3 regions of the Bacillus sp. M5A3_1b genome follow, and region 3 is predicted to be linked to each of the others. Evidence: a T-box and tRNA genes for the amino acid it is inferred to sense, from the RefSeq annotation. Region 3 holds a T-box; the other regions hold tRNA genes.
What was found. The T-box of region 3 lies ahead of ileS (isoleucine--tRNA ligase). A T-box ahead of a tRNA ligase gene usually reads a tRNA of that ligase, here a tRNA-Ile.
Positions count from the first base shown of each region.

Region 1: it encodes a tRNA-Ile, which carries the amino acid that the T-box ahead of ileS (isoleucine--tRNA ligase) is inferred to sense. The anticodon was not compared.
Region 2: it encodes a tRNA-Ile, which carries the amino acid that the T-box ahead of ileS (isoleucine--tRNA ligase) is inferred to sense. The anticodon was not compared.

Region 1 is NZ_JBKEZY010000009.1:791-6,277, forward strand. Features, by position in the region: gene ACLBWW_RS21865 (DnaD domain-containing protein) at 1-687, opposite strand, end outside; gene ACLBWW_RS21870 (helix-turn-helix transcriptional regulator) at 774-1,010, opposite strand; gene ACLBWW_RS21875 (helix-turn-helix domain-containing protein) at 1,147-1,575, shown strand; gene ACLBWW_RS21880 (ImmA/IrrE family metallo-endopeptidase) at 1,598-2,026, shown strand; tRNA gene ACLBWW_RS21885 (tRNA-Ile) at 2,102-2,175, opposite strand; partial or broken gene ACLBWW_RS21890 (M4 family metallopeptidase) at 2,204-2,383, opposite strand; gene ACLBWW_RS21895 (hypothetical protein) at 2,813-3,001, shown strand; gene ACLBWW_RS21900 (DUF7507 domain-containing protein) at 3,032-5,487, opposite strand, start outside.
Region 2 is NZ_JBKEZY010000001.1:561,587-567,073, reverse strand. Features, by position in the region: gene ACLBWW_RS03010 (Fur family transcriptional regulator) at 1-263, shown strand, start outside; gene ispG (flavodoxin-dependent (E)-4-hydroxy-3-methylbut-2-enyl-diphosphate synthase) at 343-1,458, opposite strand; gene yqfZ (protein YqfZ) at 1,623-1,988, opposite strand; gene ACLBWW_RS02995 (DUF1189 domain-containing protein) at 2,063-2,821, opposite strand; tRNA gene ACLBWW_RS02990 (tRNA-Ile) at 3,064-3,137, shown strand; gene sodA (superoxide dismutase [Mn]) at 3,359-3,970, shown strand; gene ACLBWW_RS02980 (MFS transporter) at 4,087-5,364, shown strand; gene ACLBWW_RS02975 (peptidoglycan D,D-transpeptidase FtsI family protein) at 5,474-5,487, shown strand, end outside.
Region 3 is NZ_JBKEZY010000005.1:347,480-352,966, forward strand. Features, by position in the region: gene ACLBWW_RS16730 (bacteriocin-processing peptidase family protein) at 1-3,753, shown strand, start outside; T-box leader at 3,853-4,092, shown strand; gene ileS (isoleucine--tRNA ligase) at 4,147-5,487, shown strand, end outside.

The DNA.
Region 1 (5,487 bases), on a different contig from region 3:
AATTGTTTTTACTTTTTGACTTTCCCAATTTTTAAGAATTCCACGTACATACCTCCACTTTGGTATATTCTCATCAATTGATCTCTTTACTGCTTCCAAAATTAGTTCACTACCTAATGCTTCGCAAAATTCACCCAGCTCTGCAATAGCTATTTCACTTAACAATATTCCATTCTTAAGCAAAAATTTATAACTTATTTTGAAATCTTCATTTATCAATCTTTGTGGGAGTGATTTTTCCTTATTATCATGATGATGATCCTTATTTTGTGTATCAGTGTTTAGTTTTTTAGTACTTTTTAAATCAGTATTTAGTAGCTTGCGATTTTCCACCAGTAGATTCCCAGCAACAGGATTATCAACAGGTGGGTTTTCCACTGGTGGAAAATCCTCCAATGGGATTTCGTAAATAATAGTCTCCCACCTAACAATTTTGTTTTTTACATCTTTAATAGGAAATCTCTTAATATATCCGTACTCTTTTAATTCCTTCATTCCAGCTCTTAAGCTATTAATACCATCTTTTGCGTGCTGCGATAATTCTTCCCTATAAAACACCCAATCATCTGGAAGTGTAAGTATGTATGCTAATATCCCCTTCGCCTTCCAAGAAAGCCTTTTATCTTTTAAACCCGTATTATTAATAACGGAATAATTATTATCCTTTTTAACTCTAAAAATCCCCATACTATCTACCTCTCCACTATTGTTAAGATCAAATACCTACATTCGAGATTCTGTACTCACTATCAATAACTTCCCCATGATGAAACCTACTTTTTATTCCTTTCAAACCAACACAACATTAAAAAGAACTTTAAGTTCGATTTATTACTAAAAAAAAGAGCATCTATACTCATATCAAAATACTTAGCAATCTTTTTAGCAATTCTCATTGAAGGGATTCTTTCTTTTTGATCAATCATTCGAATATATCGTTCCGTAACCCCACAATAACCAGCAAGTTCTTTATATAACTTCTTTTCCGGTTCATACATTTTGTTACTAATTAATCCACCTCCGTAAGAACAATTAGTTCTAAATATAGATTAAAGAACTAATTGTTCGTTGTCAATGTAAAAAGGAACTTTTTGTGCTAAAATAAACCCAAAGAGAACAATTAGTTTAATTAGAGAGGTGAACAATGTGATAGGAGTTAGAATAAAATCCTTACGAAAAAAAGAAAATTTAACACAAAAACAATTGGCTGAAAAAATTGGAGTATCCCAAAGAATGATAGGCTACTACGAATCAGAAGAAAGATTCCCTCCACATGATGTTCTAACTAAATTAGCGGATTGTTTTTCAGTTTCAGCTGACTATTTACTAGGACGAGCTGTTACGGACGAAACTAAGAAGCAATTAACGCCAAAAGATGAGAAAGACATAGCAAAAAGAATGGAAGAAATAAAAAAAGACCTTCAAGGAGAAGATGGCTTAATGTTCTCTGGTGAACCTATGAGTCAAGAAGCTGTAGAATCACTATTAGATGCAATGGAGTATATTGTAAAACAAACGAAAGTAATCAATAAAAAATACGTGCCTAAGAAATATCGTAAACCAGACGATAACTGATGCGAGCTTAGGAGGGAATACATTGAAATTCGTCATTAGAGATCTAGTCCAACAACTTAGCAACAAATACAACACGACAAACCCCTATGAGCTTGCAGATTACTTAAAAATACATGTACTAACATGGGATTTACATGAAGAAATAAATGGTTTTTATAAATATGAAAAAAGAAATCGTTTCATTGTTATTAATACTAATTTATCTCCATCTATGCAGAGAACTGTTTGTGCTCATGAATTAGGACATGCAGTCCTACATACTCATGCAAATACACCTTTTCTGCGTAAGAATACATTCTTTTCCGTTGACAAATTAGAGATAGAAGCAAATACGTTTGCTGCGCTTTTGTTAATTGACCAAAAGACCATTCAGCCTGGTGATACAAAAGCATGTATAGCATACAAAAATAATATTCCAGTTGAACTCTTAGAATTTTATAAACCTTGCTAAAGGAAAAAAGACATTTTATTTATTAAAAACAAGGAGAAAGCCCCCATTTGAGTGCTTTCTCCTTGTTTTTATAAGTGGACCTTGTAGGACTCGAACCTACGACCGAACGGTTATGAGCCATTTGCTCTAACCAGCTGAGCTAAAGATCCAGAGCATAAATTTTACTTTATAGGACGTATTCACATATACTACTTCTTTGATCTCAGGTTCCTCAACAAATTTAAGATCGTTCCCGTATAGATTAAAAATCTGGTTCTTTGCATCCTCTTTTGATAGAGTACTAGACTGATTTAAGTCTCCCTGTTGCTGTAAATCTTGAGCACTATCTCCTGAAATGCTTGTAAGTACACCTTCATCAAAATTATTAAGTACTCTTAATATGTTTAAGTTAAAAACAAATCAAGCTATTTATAGCGTAACAAAACATTGAACTCAAGTCATTGAATTTGTATTTCTATATAATAATTGAGTTGCTTATGATATTGAAATTAAATTATTATAGTTATGTTTCAAAAGAATTGGACAAACTAATTCTTAAACTAAATACGGTAAAAGTAGAGGCTTATTTCAATTGCCTAATAGCCTCTTTCCTAAGATCTGTTTCTATATGCTATACTGACTCTTAATTACTTGTAGAAGAAATGATAAAAATAAAGGTTTTTTTATCTATTATTTTGTTTAGTTCTCCTTCATTTAAGTATCTTTCTTTACATTATATTGACTATTAATCATTATATTATATATTGCAAATATAACGATATAAATAATACCAAGGAGGTTTACAACATGAAAAACATAATGGAACTCCTCAACAATCCATATATTAAATATCCATTAATTGTGATTTCAGCTATAGCTATAATAAAAACAGGTTATGATTTAGGTTCCTTTATTAAAAAATTAAAAATGAGCCCGGTACATACCGGACTCACTTTTATCAAGCTGCCTAATGAAATAACCGTGTCTAACTTTTAGGGGGCACTTCACAAAATGCTCTTTTTGTTTTTATTTCTTATGTTCGTGCAAATGATTACACGGAGAACATTGAAATGGAATTTTATCTAAGCAATTAAAGTTTGTTTCACAAATTTGTTCGATCGTTGGGACGAACGGTATGACCACAATATTACTTTCTATTATTTGTGTAACAGGCGGTAACACTGTACCTACTTGATGTTCGAAGCGAATACTCGCTTGATTTATATAATTTCCTGAACCACTTGGCGCGCTCTGAACTACTACTTGGAACGAGACTGTGAGTGCTTCACCTGGATTTAAACTTCCTATAAGAAATCCTGATATTGGGTTTACATTTGGCACTGGCGTATTATCAACCGTTACACTTCCAAGGACAAATTGAACACTACTATCTAACATATCTTGAAAACGAATATTTTGTATCGCTGTATCTCCCGTATTTGTAATAACTGTCGTAAACGTAATAACATCTCCTATTGTTGCTGTTTGATGGTCTGCCACTTTTACAACAGTCGTTGAGACATTTTGAGGAATAAACGGGATAACAACTGTATTGCTATCGCCTTCAACTACTACAGGCGGTTCATTTGGATTCACAATTGCAAGCCCACTCGCCGTAGCTGTATTTGTAACTAAGTTATTTATTTGCCCTCCTGTTATTACAACTTGGAAATTAATAATTGCTGCATCATTTGGCTGAAAATCACCTAACGGAATACCTGTATTCGGGTTGGCAAATGGAAAAGGTACATCATTTACCGTTACCGAGCCATTTATAAATAACGTATTCGGATCAATGATATCCGTTAAAACAATATTCGTCACAGGAACTGTACTATCATTTATAACAGCAATTCCGTAAGTGACGACATCTCCTACCATTGCTACTTCAAAGTTTGCTCCTTTTGCAACAAATAAGATTGCAGTATTTACCGTTACAATAACTGTATTACTCGTGTCCATCACTGTAACTGGCGGCTCTCCTGGTACTAAAATATATTCTGCTGATGCCCCAGCAACGTTCACTACTGTACCACCATCTGGAAAACTTGTAATGGTAGCTTCATATGTTACAAGTGCCGTCTCACCCACTGGGATGTCTGGTATCGTAAATCCAGCCTGTGGATTTAACCCTGGTTGCGGAACTCCATTTATCGTTACACTATTTGGAACAAACTCAGCTTCCTGAGATAACACGTCTATAAATTGAACATTCATCGCATCAGCCGTACCAGTATTTAATATACGAACAGTATACGTTACCGTTTCTCCCACTCCAACAATCGGATGATCTACTTCTTTCAGCATATCTAAACTACCTCGATTTACTGGTGTGACTGTCGTATTACTTGAGTTCGTAATTGTAAACGGTGGTTCTCCTGGAATCAATTCGAAATCACCAGTTACTCTCGCTGTATTCATAATGCTACTAGAAGGGGGAATTGTGATTACATTTACTTCAAATGTAATTAATATACTGTCCCCTACTGCAAGATTTGGTAATGAAAAGCCTACAAATGGATCTAAACCTACTTGCGGAATCCCATTTATTTGTACACTTCCTGGAACGAATTCTAAACTAGGTGATGGAACATCAATAAACTGAACATTTGTTGCAGCTACCGTTCCTGTATTCGTAACTTGCACACTATAAGTTAACGTATCCCCTAATCGTGTTGCTTGCTTATTTACGGTTTTTATAACATTAAATCTCCCTCTATTTACCCTTGTTATTGTCGTATTACTCGGTTCAGTTACTACAACCGGCGGCTCTCCTGGTACTAAAGTAAAGCTTCCTGTTATATTTGCAACGTTCGTAATGGTTCCTGATGACGGGATGTTTGTAACTGTCGCTTGAAACGTCACGATAACTGTTTCACCAACTGGTATATCTCCAACTCCAAAGCCAGTAATCGGATTTAAGTTTGGTTGCGGGGCTCCATTTATCGTTACACTATTTGGGACAAATGACGCTCCTGCTGAAATCGTATCAATAAACTGAACATCATTTGCTGTTACTGTTCCCGTATTCGTTATTTGAACTGTATACGTTAATACATCTCCAACGAGAGTAGCTGCTCTATTTACTTGTTTAATAACATTAAATCGTCCTCTATTTACAGTTGTGAGCGTCGTGTTACTTGGCTGATTCACTACAATTGGTGGTTCTCCTGGTACTAATATAAAACTTCCTGTAACATTTGCCGTATTGACAATTGTTCCGTTTGATGGAACATTGACAACTGTTACTTGGAATGTAACTTCTACACTTTCACCTGGATTTATATCTGGAAGTGGGAATCCATTATTAGGATTGAATCCAGGTTGTAGCACACCATCTATCGTTACACTATCTAGTACAAATGTAATCGAGGACGGCAATACATCACTATATTGAACATTCGTCGCTACCACTGTACCTGTATTTTGAACTACTGTTGTATATGTGATTGTATCGCCTACTGCAACAACCGGCTGACTCA
Region 2 (5,487 bases), on a different contig from region 3:
TTAGCTTTGATACGATTTATCGTAACTTAACGGTGTTTGCTGAAATCGGTGTTTTAGAACAAACGGAATTAAATGGTGAAAAACATTTTCGTTTTACATGTTCTATTATGGAACATCATCATCATTTTATTTGTTTAGATTGCGGGGGGACGAAAGAGATTACTTCCTGCCCGATGGATTTTATGAATAAAGATTTTAACGGTTATGAAGTAACCGGTCATAAGTTTGAAATATATGGCCGTTGTCCAAAATGTGCAAAATAAGAACTCGTCGGTTACATAACTGACGAGCTTTTTTACGTAAAAAAGAAGGTTGCCCACAAATATTGTGGCAACCTTCTTTTTATTGTTCTTGTGTTTCTTTTTCTTTTTCTTTTTCTTTTTCTCGTTCAGCAGCCATTTCAGCAGCAATTACATCGATTTCTTTTTTCAGTTCTTCTACCATTATTTCTTCTGGTACTTTACGAACAACTTGCCCTTTACGGAATAATAATCCTTCTCCACGTGCACCGGCAATACCGATATCAGCTTCACGAGCTTCACCAGGACCGTTTACAGCGCAACCAAGTACTGCAACTTTAATTGGTACTTTTAGTGTAGAGATGTATTCTTCCACCTCGTTAGCGATGCTAATTAAATCAATTTCAATACGACCACAAGTTGGGCAAGAAATAAGTGTTGCTGCATTAGATGCAAGACCGAATGACTTTAATAGTTCACGCGCAACTTTTACTTCTTCAACTGGGTCAGCACTTAATGAAATACGTAGTGTATTTCCGATGCCTTTATTTAAGATTGCGCCAAGACCAGCGGCACTTTTTACAGTTCCGGCAAATAATGTTCCGGATTCTGTAATACCTAAATGTAATGGGTAATCAAAAGCACGAGCAGCTTTTTCGTATGCTTCAATTGCTAAGTTAACATCAGAGGCTTTCATAGACACGATAATATCGTGGAAATCTAAGTCCTCTAAAATTTTAATGTGATGTAGGGCGCTCTCGACCATACCATCTGCAGTTGGGTATCCGTACTTTTCTAAAATGTGACGTTCTAATGAACCTGCGTTTACACCGATACGGATTGGAATACCGCGTTCTTTTGCTGCATTTACAACAGCTTCTACTTTATGGCGACGACCAATGTTACCTGGATTGATACGTACTTTATCAATGCCACCTTCAATTGCTTTTAAAGCAAGACGATAATCAAAATGAATATCAGCAACAAGTGGAATGTTGATTTGTTTTTTAATATCAGCAATAGCATTTGCTGCGCGTTCGTCTGGAACAGCAACACGGACGACTTGACAGCCAGCTTCTTCTAAACGTTTAATTTCAGCAACTGTTGCTTCAACATCATGTGTTTTTGTTGTTGTCATACTTTGTATAATTAATTCATTATTACCGCCAATTGTTAAATTACCGACTTTAACTGGACGTGTTTTTGTACGATGAGTCATTTCATTCACGAATAGATCGCTCTCCTTATAAAAGAAGTTTCTTATTTAGTCCCTCATATCAATGAAAGTATACGTGATACAGGGCTATAGAAACCGAAGTGCTCGGTTTCACTTTTACTATTGTATCAGCGCCTTTATGTAATTGACAAGGATTAAGTGATTGCTCATTGATATAACGGGAATTTATAAGACTTTCCAATTTGTATTTTTGTAGCAGATGTACTTTTGTTTAGTTGTTTAAAGTCATCAATTACCTTTTCAATGGAAGGGATTTTTTTCTTATTAATTTGTTCGGTAATAGAAAGAACTGTCTCACCTGTTTTGACTTCGATTGTTTTATAAGTTACATCTGTTTCTTTTTCTGCTTTGTTCTCTTTCTTTTGTTTTGTATCTGTATTTTCTTGCTTTATCGTTTGGGCAGCGGTTGTTTTTTTATATGAACTTAACATCGGTAAGGTGCCGATTTTTATATCGTAATAAAATATATAACCAAGAACAAGCACGAATAAGAATATACCTAATCTTTTCATATTCTTCACTCCTTTGCTAGGAATATATGCTTGTCCAAAAAAAAAATGCCTATTTAGGCATTTTTTTTTCGTTCTTATTTTTCTTTCGGTTTTGGAACTTCTTTAATCGTTAAGTAAAGAACAATTAAAACAACTGCGATATAAATGAATGTTGAACCAGGTACAACAATTTTGAATAGATCCATAATCATAAAGAAGATTGTTGGGATTGTGTAGCTGTATGCAGTTAACGTCCATACTTGCTTATAAGATAATTTACGTTGACCACTCATAGCAGAACCTATAAACGCAAGTAAAGTAATTCCTAAGAAAGTAATAAACAATTGGAATAGGTACACTAACACTCCAATAACGGCTAGTAAAATTGGATAAATACTATCGAATACAGAAATGAAATCTTGCAAATCTTTCTTCTCAAGAGATGTCCCTAATAAATCATTATAGGAGTATGTTTGTGTTTGACCATTTCCTATAGAAACTACTTTATCTTTTAAAATAAATAAACCAGTTTTGTTTTGATATGTTTCTATATCTGTTGTATTGGGATCAAATACGAAAAGAGCATCTCCCTCTTCCTTTAGAATAGGTTGTTCAATATCTGCTTTTAGTTCACCGTTTTCGATTTTAAAATCAGGTAAATCTTTTTCAATTGCTTGATTTACCATGCTGACACTATCTTGGATAAAGCTGCCGTAAAAGAATGTTCTTGGAATAGTAGTGATTAGACAAAGTAGCATAATATACAAAATGGTTTTTCCGATTTTTTGAAAACGGAATAGCGCCATATCTTTAGGCGAATATACGCTTTTTGCTAATTGGGTAAATATGGACATAGATTCACTTCCTTTATGTATGTATAAAATCATTGTAACGTAGGAATCTAGAGAATCTCAAGATATATTATATTTACATATAGTGGAGATAACTAAATTTCTTTTTATTAATTTTCTTCTTTTATATGAGAAAAATACAATTGACACTTTTCTTTGTCATATGGTAAATTTATCTTACATTTCTTAAAGGATATATCCGATAGGAATTCCTTTATTTGATATGTTGTTACATACATAATTGTGGACCCTTAGCTCAGCTGGTTAGAGCAGACGGCTCATAACCGTCCGGTCGTAGGTTCGAGTCCTACAGGGTCCATATCCATTTCGCATGTTTATTATGTCAGTGGGAAGCTTCCTTGTAGAAGGGAGCTTTTTTTACGGAATATATGAGCATTTTAATTGAAAAGAAGTGGGATTTTTGCTACGTTAATGATAGCAAGACAATGTGATTTATTTGTTTGCACCCTATGGCAATTAGGGTAGAATGAAGTTGTATGTCACTTAAGTGGCAATACATAAACTGGGAGGAATATAACAATGGCAAAACACGAATTACCAAATTTACCTTATGCGTATGATGCTTTAGAGCCTCACTTTGACAAAGAAACAATGAACATCCATCATACAAAACATCATAACACTTACATTACAAACTTAAACGCTGCTTTAGAAGGTCATGCAGAATTAGCTGACAAAAGCGTAGAAGAATTAGTTGCAAACTTAAACGAAGTACCAGAAGCAATCCGTACAGCAGTACGTAACAATGGTGGCGGACATGCTAACCATACATTCTTCTGGACAATCTTATCTCCAAACGGCGGCGGACAACCAGTAGGCGAACTTGCAACTGCAATTGAAGCGAAATTCGGTAGCTTCGATGCATTCAAAGAAGAATTCGCAAAAGCTGGCGCAACTCGTTTCGGTTCTGGTTGGGCTTGGTTAGTAGTAAACAATGGTGAGTTAGAAGTAACAAGCACGCCAAACCAAGATTCTCCTCTAACTGAAGGTAAAACTCCAGTTGTAGGTTTAGATGTTTGGGAACATGCTTACTACCTAAATTACCAAAACCGTCGTCCTGACTACATCGGTGCATTCTGGAACGTTGTAGATTGGAACGCTGCTGAAAAACGTTACCAAGAAGCAAAATAATTGTAATAACGATAGAAAAAGCTAGGAGAATGCTCCTAGCTTTTTTCTATGCTTTCCTTTTACATAATTGGGCTTGTCTTTGGAAGACTAGAACATGAAGTAAAGGAGAGTTGTGTATGAAGTGGAAACATATAATTGGTGACGTTGAAGTGAATCGGGATTTAGTGTTGTTGCTCCTTATTGGAGGTTTATACACGCTCGCAATTTCTTTATCGAATACGTTTGTTAACATTTATTTATGGAAACAAACACAAAATTATGTGAATCTTGGCTTGTATAATTTGGCCAGCGTTGTATTGCAGCCTCTCACATTTCTTATAGGTGGGAAATTAGCGAAGCGTATTGATCGCTCAATCTTGTTACGAATAGGCGTAGGCACGTTAGCTATTTTTTTTATCGTTGTTTTAGTAGCGGGAAAAAGCGCTTCTCACTATATTTTATTAATGGGGGCTCTTTTAGGAGTCGGATATGGTTTTTACTGGCTCGCGTTTAACTTATTAACATTTGAGATTACAGAACCAGAAACAAGAGATTTCTTTAATGGGTTTCTTGGACTTCTTACATCCTTCTCTGGCATGATTGGACCGATAGCAGCTGGATACACAATTTCACGTATGGAAAAATGGAGTGGCTATACGGTCATATTCTTTCTTTCGTTAGTGTTATTTGCAATTGCTGTTATTTTAAGCTTTTTTGTATCTAAGAGAGAATGTGAAGGACGGTATGAAATTGTACAAGTATTGAAAGAGCGGCAGATTGATAAAAATTGGGGAAGAATTACACGTGCTCATTTTTTCCAAGGATTGAGAGAGGGAACGTTTATTTTTGTGATTTCCGTGTACGTGTATTTAGCGACGGATAGTGAACTCGCCTTAGGAAAATATAGCTTAGTAAATTCTGCTGTATCATTTGTATGTTACTACTTAGTCACTCGTATGTTAAAGAAAGAGTGGCGGAAAAAAGCAATTTTACTTGGAGGCATTATTTTATATGCTGTCGTATTTTTAGTTATATTCAACGTTACATACGCAAAATTACTTATTTATGCAGCGTGTATTGCGGTTGCATACCCTATTTTGCTTGTTCCGTACGGGTCCATGACATATGATGTAATTGGCAGAGCGAAAAATGCGAGAGAGTGGCGTGTAGAGTATGTAGTTGTCCGAGAATTATGGTTAAATGCAGGAAGAATTTGCTCGATTTTAAGTTTTTTATGCGCTGTACTATTCTTTCCGCCCGAAAAAAGTTTACCTTACTTATTATGTATTTTAGGTGCAGGACATTTTCTTATTTATTTTGCAGTTAAAAATGTCAAATATGATGAGGGAAATGCAAGTAAAACAAGTGTTGTAACGCAAGCAAATGCGCAGAATCAAACAGAACCAGAAGGTTAACTTCTCGGTTGTTTTATGCTAGAATAGAAAAAGATGTAAGACAGCAGTGAGGACACCTGTATGAAGGTGTCCCTTTCACATTACATAGCTGTTGGTAGAGGAGGTTTGTATGAGCAAGAAGCA
Region 3 (5,487 bases):
GAGTACAGTTCACGTGCCGTATTTGATAAATGGGGCTACGTCTATATGCATACAGGTGAATGGGAGAAAGCAGAAGAACAATTTATAGCCGGCATGCAGCATAAAGATTGTGAAGAGCTATCTACCTATTTATTATCACAATTATATGCGAATCAAGGAGAACAAAAACGTGCATTACAGCTAATTGATGATGCGATTGTAAAGTTCCCGCAAGTACCATATTTTCATTTTGAAAAGGTAAAATATTTATTAGATTTAAGGAAGTATGAAGAAATGTTAGCGGTAATAGATAACATAAATAATCAGCTTCCTTATCATGCGTATAAAGCTTACTTTGTACATTTACGTGCAGAAGCGCTTTACAAAATGAATAAACTTGTAGATTTACAACAGTTATTAAAAGAAGAAAAAAGTTTAAAAGAGTCTTTATATCATAATTTAGAAAAAAATCCAGATGGAAAAAAGGTGCACTTACCGATAGTTCCTATTGTACAAAAGGATAATTATTGTGTTCCGACAAGTTTAGAAATGATGTTGCAGTTATGGGGAGAAAAACGTACACAAGATGAAATAGCAGAGTTTATTTTTGATATGACAGGCTCAAAGTTTTCAGATACTGTTTCTTATTTAGAAGAATTAGGTTATGAATATCGTTATTTTAAAGGGAATGAGGAAAATTATAAGAGACTGCTGGATGAAGGGATTCCTGTTTTATTAAGTATAGATATTGAGCATGCTTCACATGTACAAGTGCTATCTGGATATGATGATACGTTACAAGCTTTTTATGTTCAAGATCCGAACTTTATAGAACCAGTTATTGTGGAATATAGTAAGTTACAAGAAAAATATCGTTACACAGGTTGTTTAGCGATTACGTTTGTTCCGAAAGAAAAGAAGGAGCAATTAGCATTTTTAAATGAAGAAGAAAATCATTATTTTAAATCTATTTTTTCTCTTACGGATCATTTAGATGAACATGATAAAGAGGGGATTTATAACTTAGTACAATTTTTAAAAGAGTCGAGTGATAATCCGAATACGTGGTTATATACAGTTAAGCATTTAGATGTTGAAGTAGATAATGAGTTTATTATATGTTGTATTGAAAAGTTAATGGAGAAGTTTCCGAACTCAGATTTTGTTAAATTGCATGGTGCGCAGTGCTTTATTCGCCTTCAAGAATTAGAAAAAGCCGGGCAAATGCTGACAAGTGTTGAGAAGAAAAATAATCGTGCTTTATATCATTTAATAAACGGAAGATATGCTTTTGAACAGGAAAGTTATATAGAAGCGATTTCAAGTTTTCGTTCATCATTACAATTAGACGCAGATCAGCCGATTGCTTGGAGTTTTCTCGCTCTATCATACATGTATATCGATCAATCTGAAAAGGCGTTGCAGTTTTCTCAAGTTGCTTTAGAACGTAGTCCAGAAAGATTCACTTTAACGAATCACGGATTAATATTAATAGATTTAGAAAGATATGAAGAAGCGTATGAAATTTTTAATGACTTATTAAGAGAGAATAAAAATGAGGCACATGTATGGTATGAGCGCGCGAGATGTGCGCATCATTTAGGGAAATTACATTTAGCGATAAAAGGGCTTAAAGTAGCGATTTATTTGGATAGTAATGCACCTTACATCTATACGAAACTTTCGGAAATATACGAGTCTGATTTGAAGGATGAGGAAAGTACGAAAGAAATTTTATTAAAAGGTATTGAGAATTGTGACGATAAGGCACCTCTATACGTAAAACTCGGTGACTATCATTTTCAAAATGATAGTCTGGAAGAAGCAGAAACATTGTATAATCGTGCTTTAGAAGAAAATCATGATGATGTTTATTCTCACTTTGGACTTACGCAAGTTTATATGGCGAAAGAACAATACAAGGAAGCGAAACAATATATTCTCGGTATTGAAAAACAAATTGAAAAGAGCCAAGATTTTCTTATGAATGCGGGAATGGTTCTATGGGATGCTGAGGTTGAACTTGGTGGAAATGAAGAAGGGTTTAAAGTAGCTTTGTCTAAGTTAGAGAGTGGTATAAAGCAGAGTGAATATAATGTGGCAAGTGCGTTAGATGAATATGTGAATCGAATTAAAGGAACGGTATTTGTACAAAGAGGTATAGCATTCTTAAGAACGTTACACAAAGAAAGAAATGAAATAAGCGAATACGGTTGTTATACAGGTATTTTATATGAATCTATTGGGCAGTACGGCCAAGCGATGAAAAGGTATAATAAGGCGATAGAACAAAAGGAAACGGCATTACCGTATTACCGAATTGGTGAAACGCTTATGGCATTAGGGCAATTGATAGAAGCAAAACAAGCGTATGAAACATGTTTAGAGCTTGATGAGAATTTCGAAGGTGTACATTTACAGCTTGCAGAAATATACGAAAAAGAAGAAAATCGTTCTAAAGAACAAAGTCATATGGTTCAGGCTATGAAAGAAGAGCCGATGCATATTAATATGGAATATTTGGCACAGCTTTCAGTAGAAATGAGTCTTCAGGAAGAGTTACTGACAGAACTAGAACAATTAGCGGACGAAGCACCTGAAATATGGCGATTAGATGCGATTGCATATGTGTATGGAGCGATGGATGAAATAGATAAAGAACAAGCACAGATTGAAGAGGCACTTCAATTAGATAGTGAGCATATAGAAGTTCTATATCATTATGCCAAAGTGTTAGTGAAAAAAAGGAATGCAAAAGCAATTGAAATTGCAATGAAAGTTATACAAAAAGATGCAAATAATGAACGAATATTTGATGTGTATGTAAAAGCGATAGAACAAAATAAGAAATTGTCTAACATACGAGATTTTCTTCATACACTAAAACTGAAAAAGGCAGAAAGAAGTATGGCATTTATGTATGCAGCATCTGCGGTGATGGAAAGATGGATTGAACGTCAACAAAATGAACAGCCGAAGAAATCCATAATTACAAGAGCTTTTTATCGCATGAAAAACCGTGCGAAAGAAATTTCGATTATTACTACAATTATTGATTTATATGAAATCTCATTAAAGTTAAATCAAAAAAATAGTATGGCAGCGCAGCGATTTTCACTATTTTACGAGAATGTGGCGATGTATAAAGAGGCGATAGATGTATTGCAAACATCGTTAGAAAATAAATGGGATTACGATATAGCGAAGCAACTTGTAAATCTTTTCATGGCGTGTGAGGAAGAAGATATGTTACGGGATGCTTCAGAATTAACGAAGCAAATGGTTCGAGAGTTACCAGATGATTATGATACGCTTCTTTTACAAGCACAAGTATTCTTTAAAATAGGAGAAGAAAGAAAAGCAGAAAAGATTACCTTACAATTAACGGAGCAAACACCGTTTGTAAGTAGAGCGTTTCTTGCTTTAGGAGAAATGTATCAAAGTCAAGAAAGGTTTGAAGAGGCAATTCATGTATTAGAAAATGCGTCTATACATCATCCAAATGAAGCAGCAATTCTTCTTTCTTTAGCATCTTCGTATCATGGTGCCGGGCAAACACTAAAGGCAGAAAAAATAACAAATGATGTATTAACAATAGATGCGAGTGATTTGTTAGCAAGATACGATCGCGCTTGTTATTTAGCACAGTTAAATAGAATTGAAGAGGCGAAGCAAGAGCTTGAAATTGTTCTTCGTGAGGATGAATCAGGATTCTTTGCTGAGCTTATTGAAAAAGATGAAGATTTAGCTGGAATACAAGAATTTAAGAAATAATTGTATAGGAATTGTGAAAAAAGGGTATAATTAAATATATATTTCGAATTGATTGACAATTTATTGCCCAATGGCATAAAATAGCTTTTAATAAAGTATACAAATCTGAAGACGAGAACGAGTAAAATAATGAATTGTTCACCAGAGAGCCGGTGTATAGCTGAAAGCCGGTGTGCAGACGTTATTTGAAAATCATCTCCGAGGAGCCGAGGCTGAAAATAAGTAAGCCCGGACGGATGTCTACCGTTACAAAGAACACGTATGATAGTACGTTGCTAAGTGCTATTAGCGAAGAGCTAATAGAATTAGGGTGGTAACGCGGTTAAACCCGTCCCTACTTCATAGGGACGGGTTTTTTGTGTGCTTTAAAATATTCAAAAGGAGTGATTGTAGATGAAGAAAGTAGATGTAAAAGAGTCAGCTGTAGGGAGAGAAACACGTATTCGTAAGCAGTGGAACGAGCAAAGTATTTTCGAGCAATCAATTCAGAATCGAGAAGGCGCACAGTCTTTCGTATTTTATGAAGGACCACCAACGGCGAACGGTTTACCACACGTTGGACATGCACTTGGACGGACAATTAAAGATGTAGTAGCGAGATATAAAACGATGGCTGGTTATAAAGTGCTACGAAAAGCGGGATGGGATACACACGGTTTACCTGTAGAATTAGGTGTTGAGAAGCAACTCGGTATTTCTGGTAAACATGAAATTGAAGAGTATGGAATTGAGCCATTTATTCAGAAGTGTAAAGAGAGTGTATTCACATATGAGAAGCAGTGGCGTGAATTCACTGAAAGCATCGGTTATTGGGTAGATATGGATGATCCATACGTTACGCTAGAGAATCCATATATCGAAAGTGTATGGCATATTTTAGGGACGATTCATGAAAAAGGATTATTGTACAAAGGGCATAGAGTCTCACCATACTGCCCAAGTTGTCAAACTTCACTAAGTTCACATGAGGTTGCACAAGGGTATAAAACAGTAAAAGACTTAAGTGCAACAGTTAAGTTTCAAGTAAAAGATAGTGAAAATGAATATTTCCTAGGGTGGACAACGACACCTTGGACACTTCCAGCAAATGTTGCGCTCGCTGTACATCCAAATATGGAATACGTGAAAGCGAAACAAGAAGGTCATGTATACATTGTTGCGAAAGAACGTGTACAAGATGTATTAAAAGAAGACTATGAAGTATTATCTGTTCATAAAGGTGAAGAATTAGTAAACACATCTTATATGCCGCCATTTCCAATGAAAGAAGTTACAAATGGCTATCACGTTATCGCAGCAGATTTTGTCACGGCAGATAGTGGTACAGGAATCGTTCATATCGCTCCAGCATATGGGGAGGACGATTATAGAGTCGTTCAAAGTGAAGGATTGTCATTCTTGCATGTTGTAGATGAGAAAGGTGAGTATACAGAAGCAGTACCATTTTTGAAAGGGAAATTTGTAAAAGATTGTGACGTGGATATTGTTCGTCATTTAGCAAAGGAAGGCTTACTATATCATAAAGAAAAGTATGAACATAGCTACCCACATTGCTGGCGTTGTGATTCACCACTTCTTTATTATGCAGGAGAGAGTTGGTTAATCCGAACAACTGCAATTAAAGATACATTTTTGCGAAATAACGATTCTGTTACTTGGTATCCAGACCATATGAAACATGGACGCTTTGGTAAGTTTTTAGAAAATATGGTGGACTGGAATATTAGCCGAAAT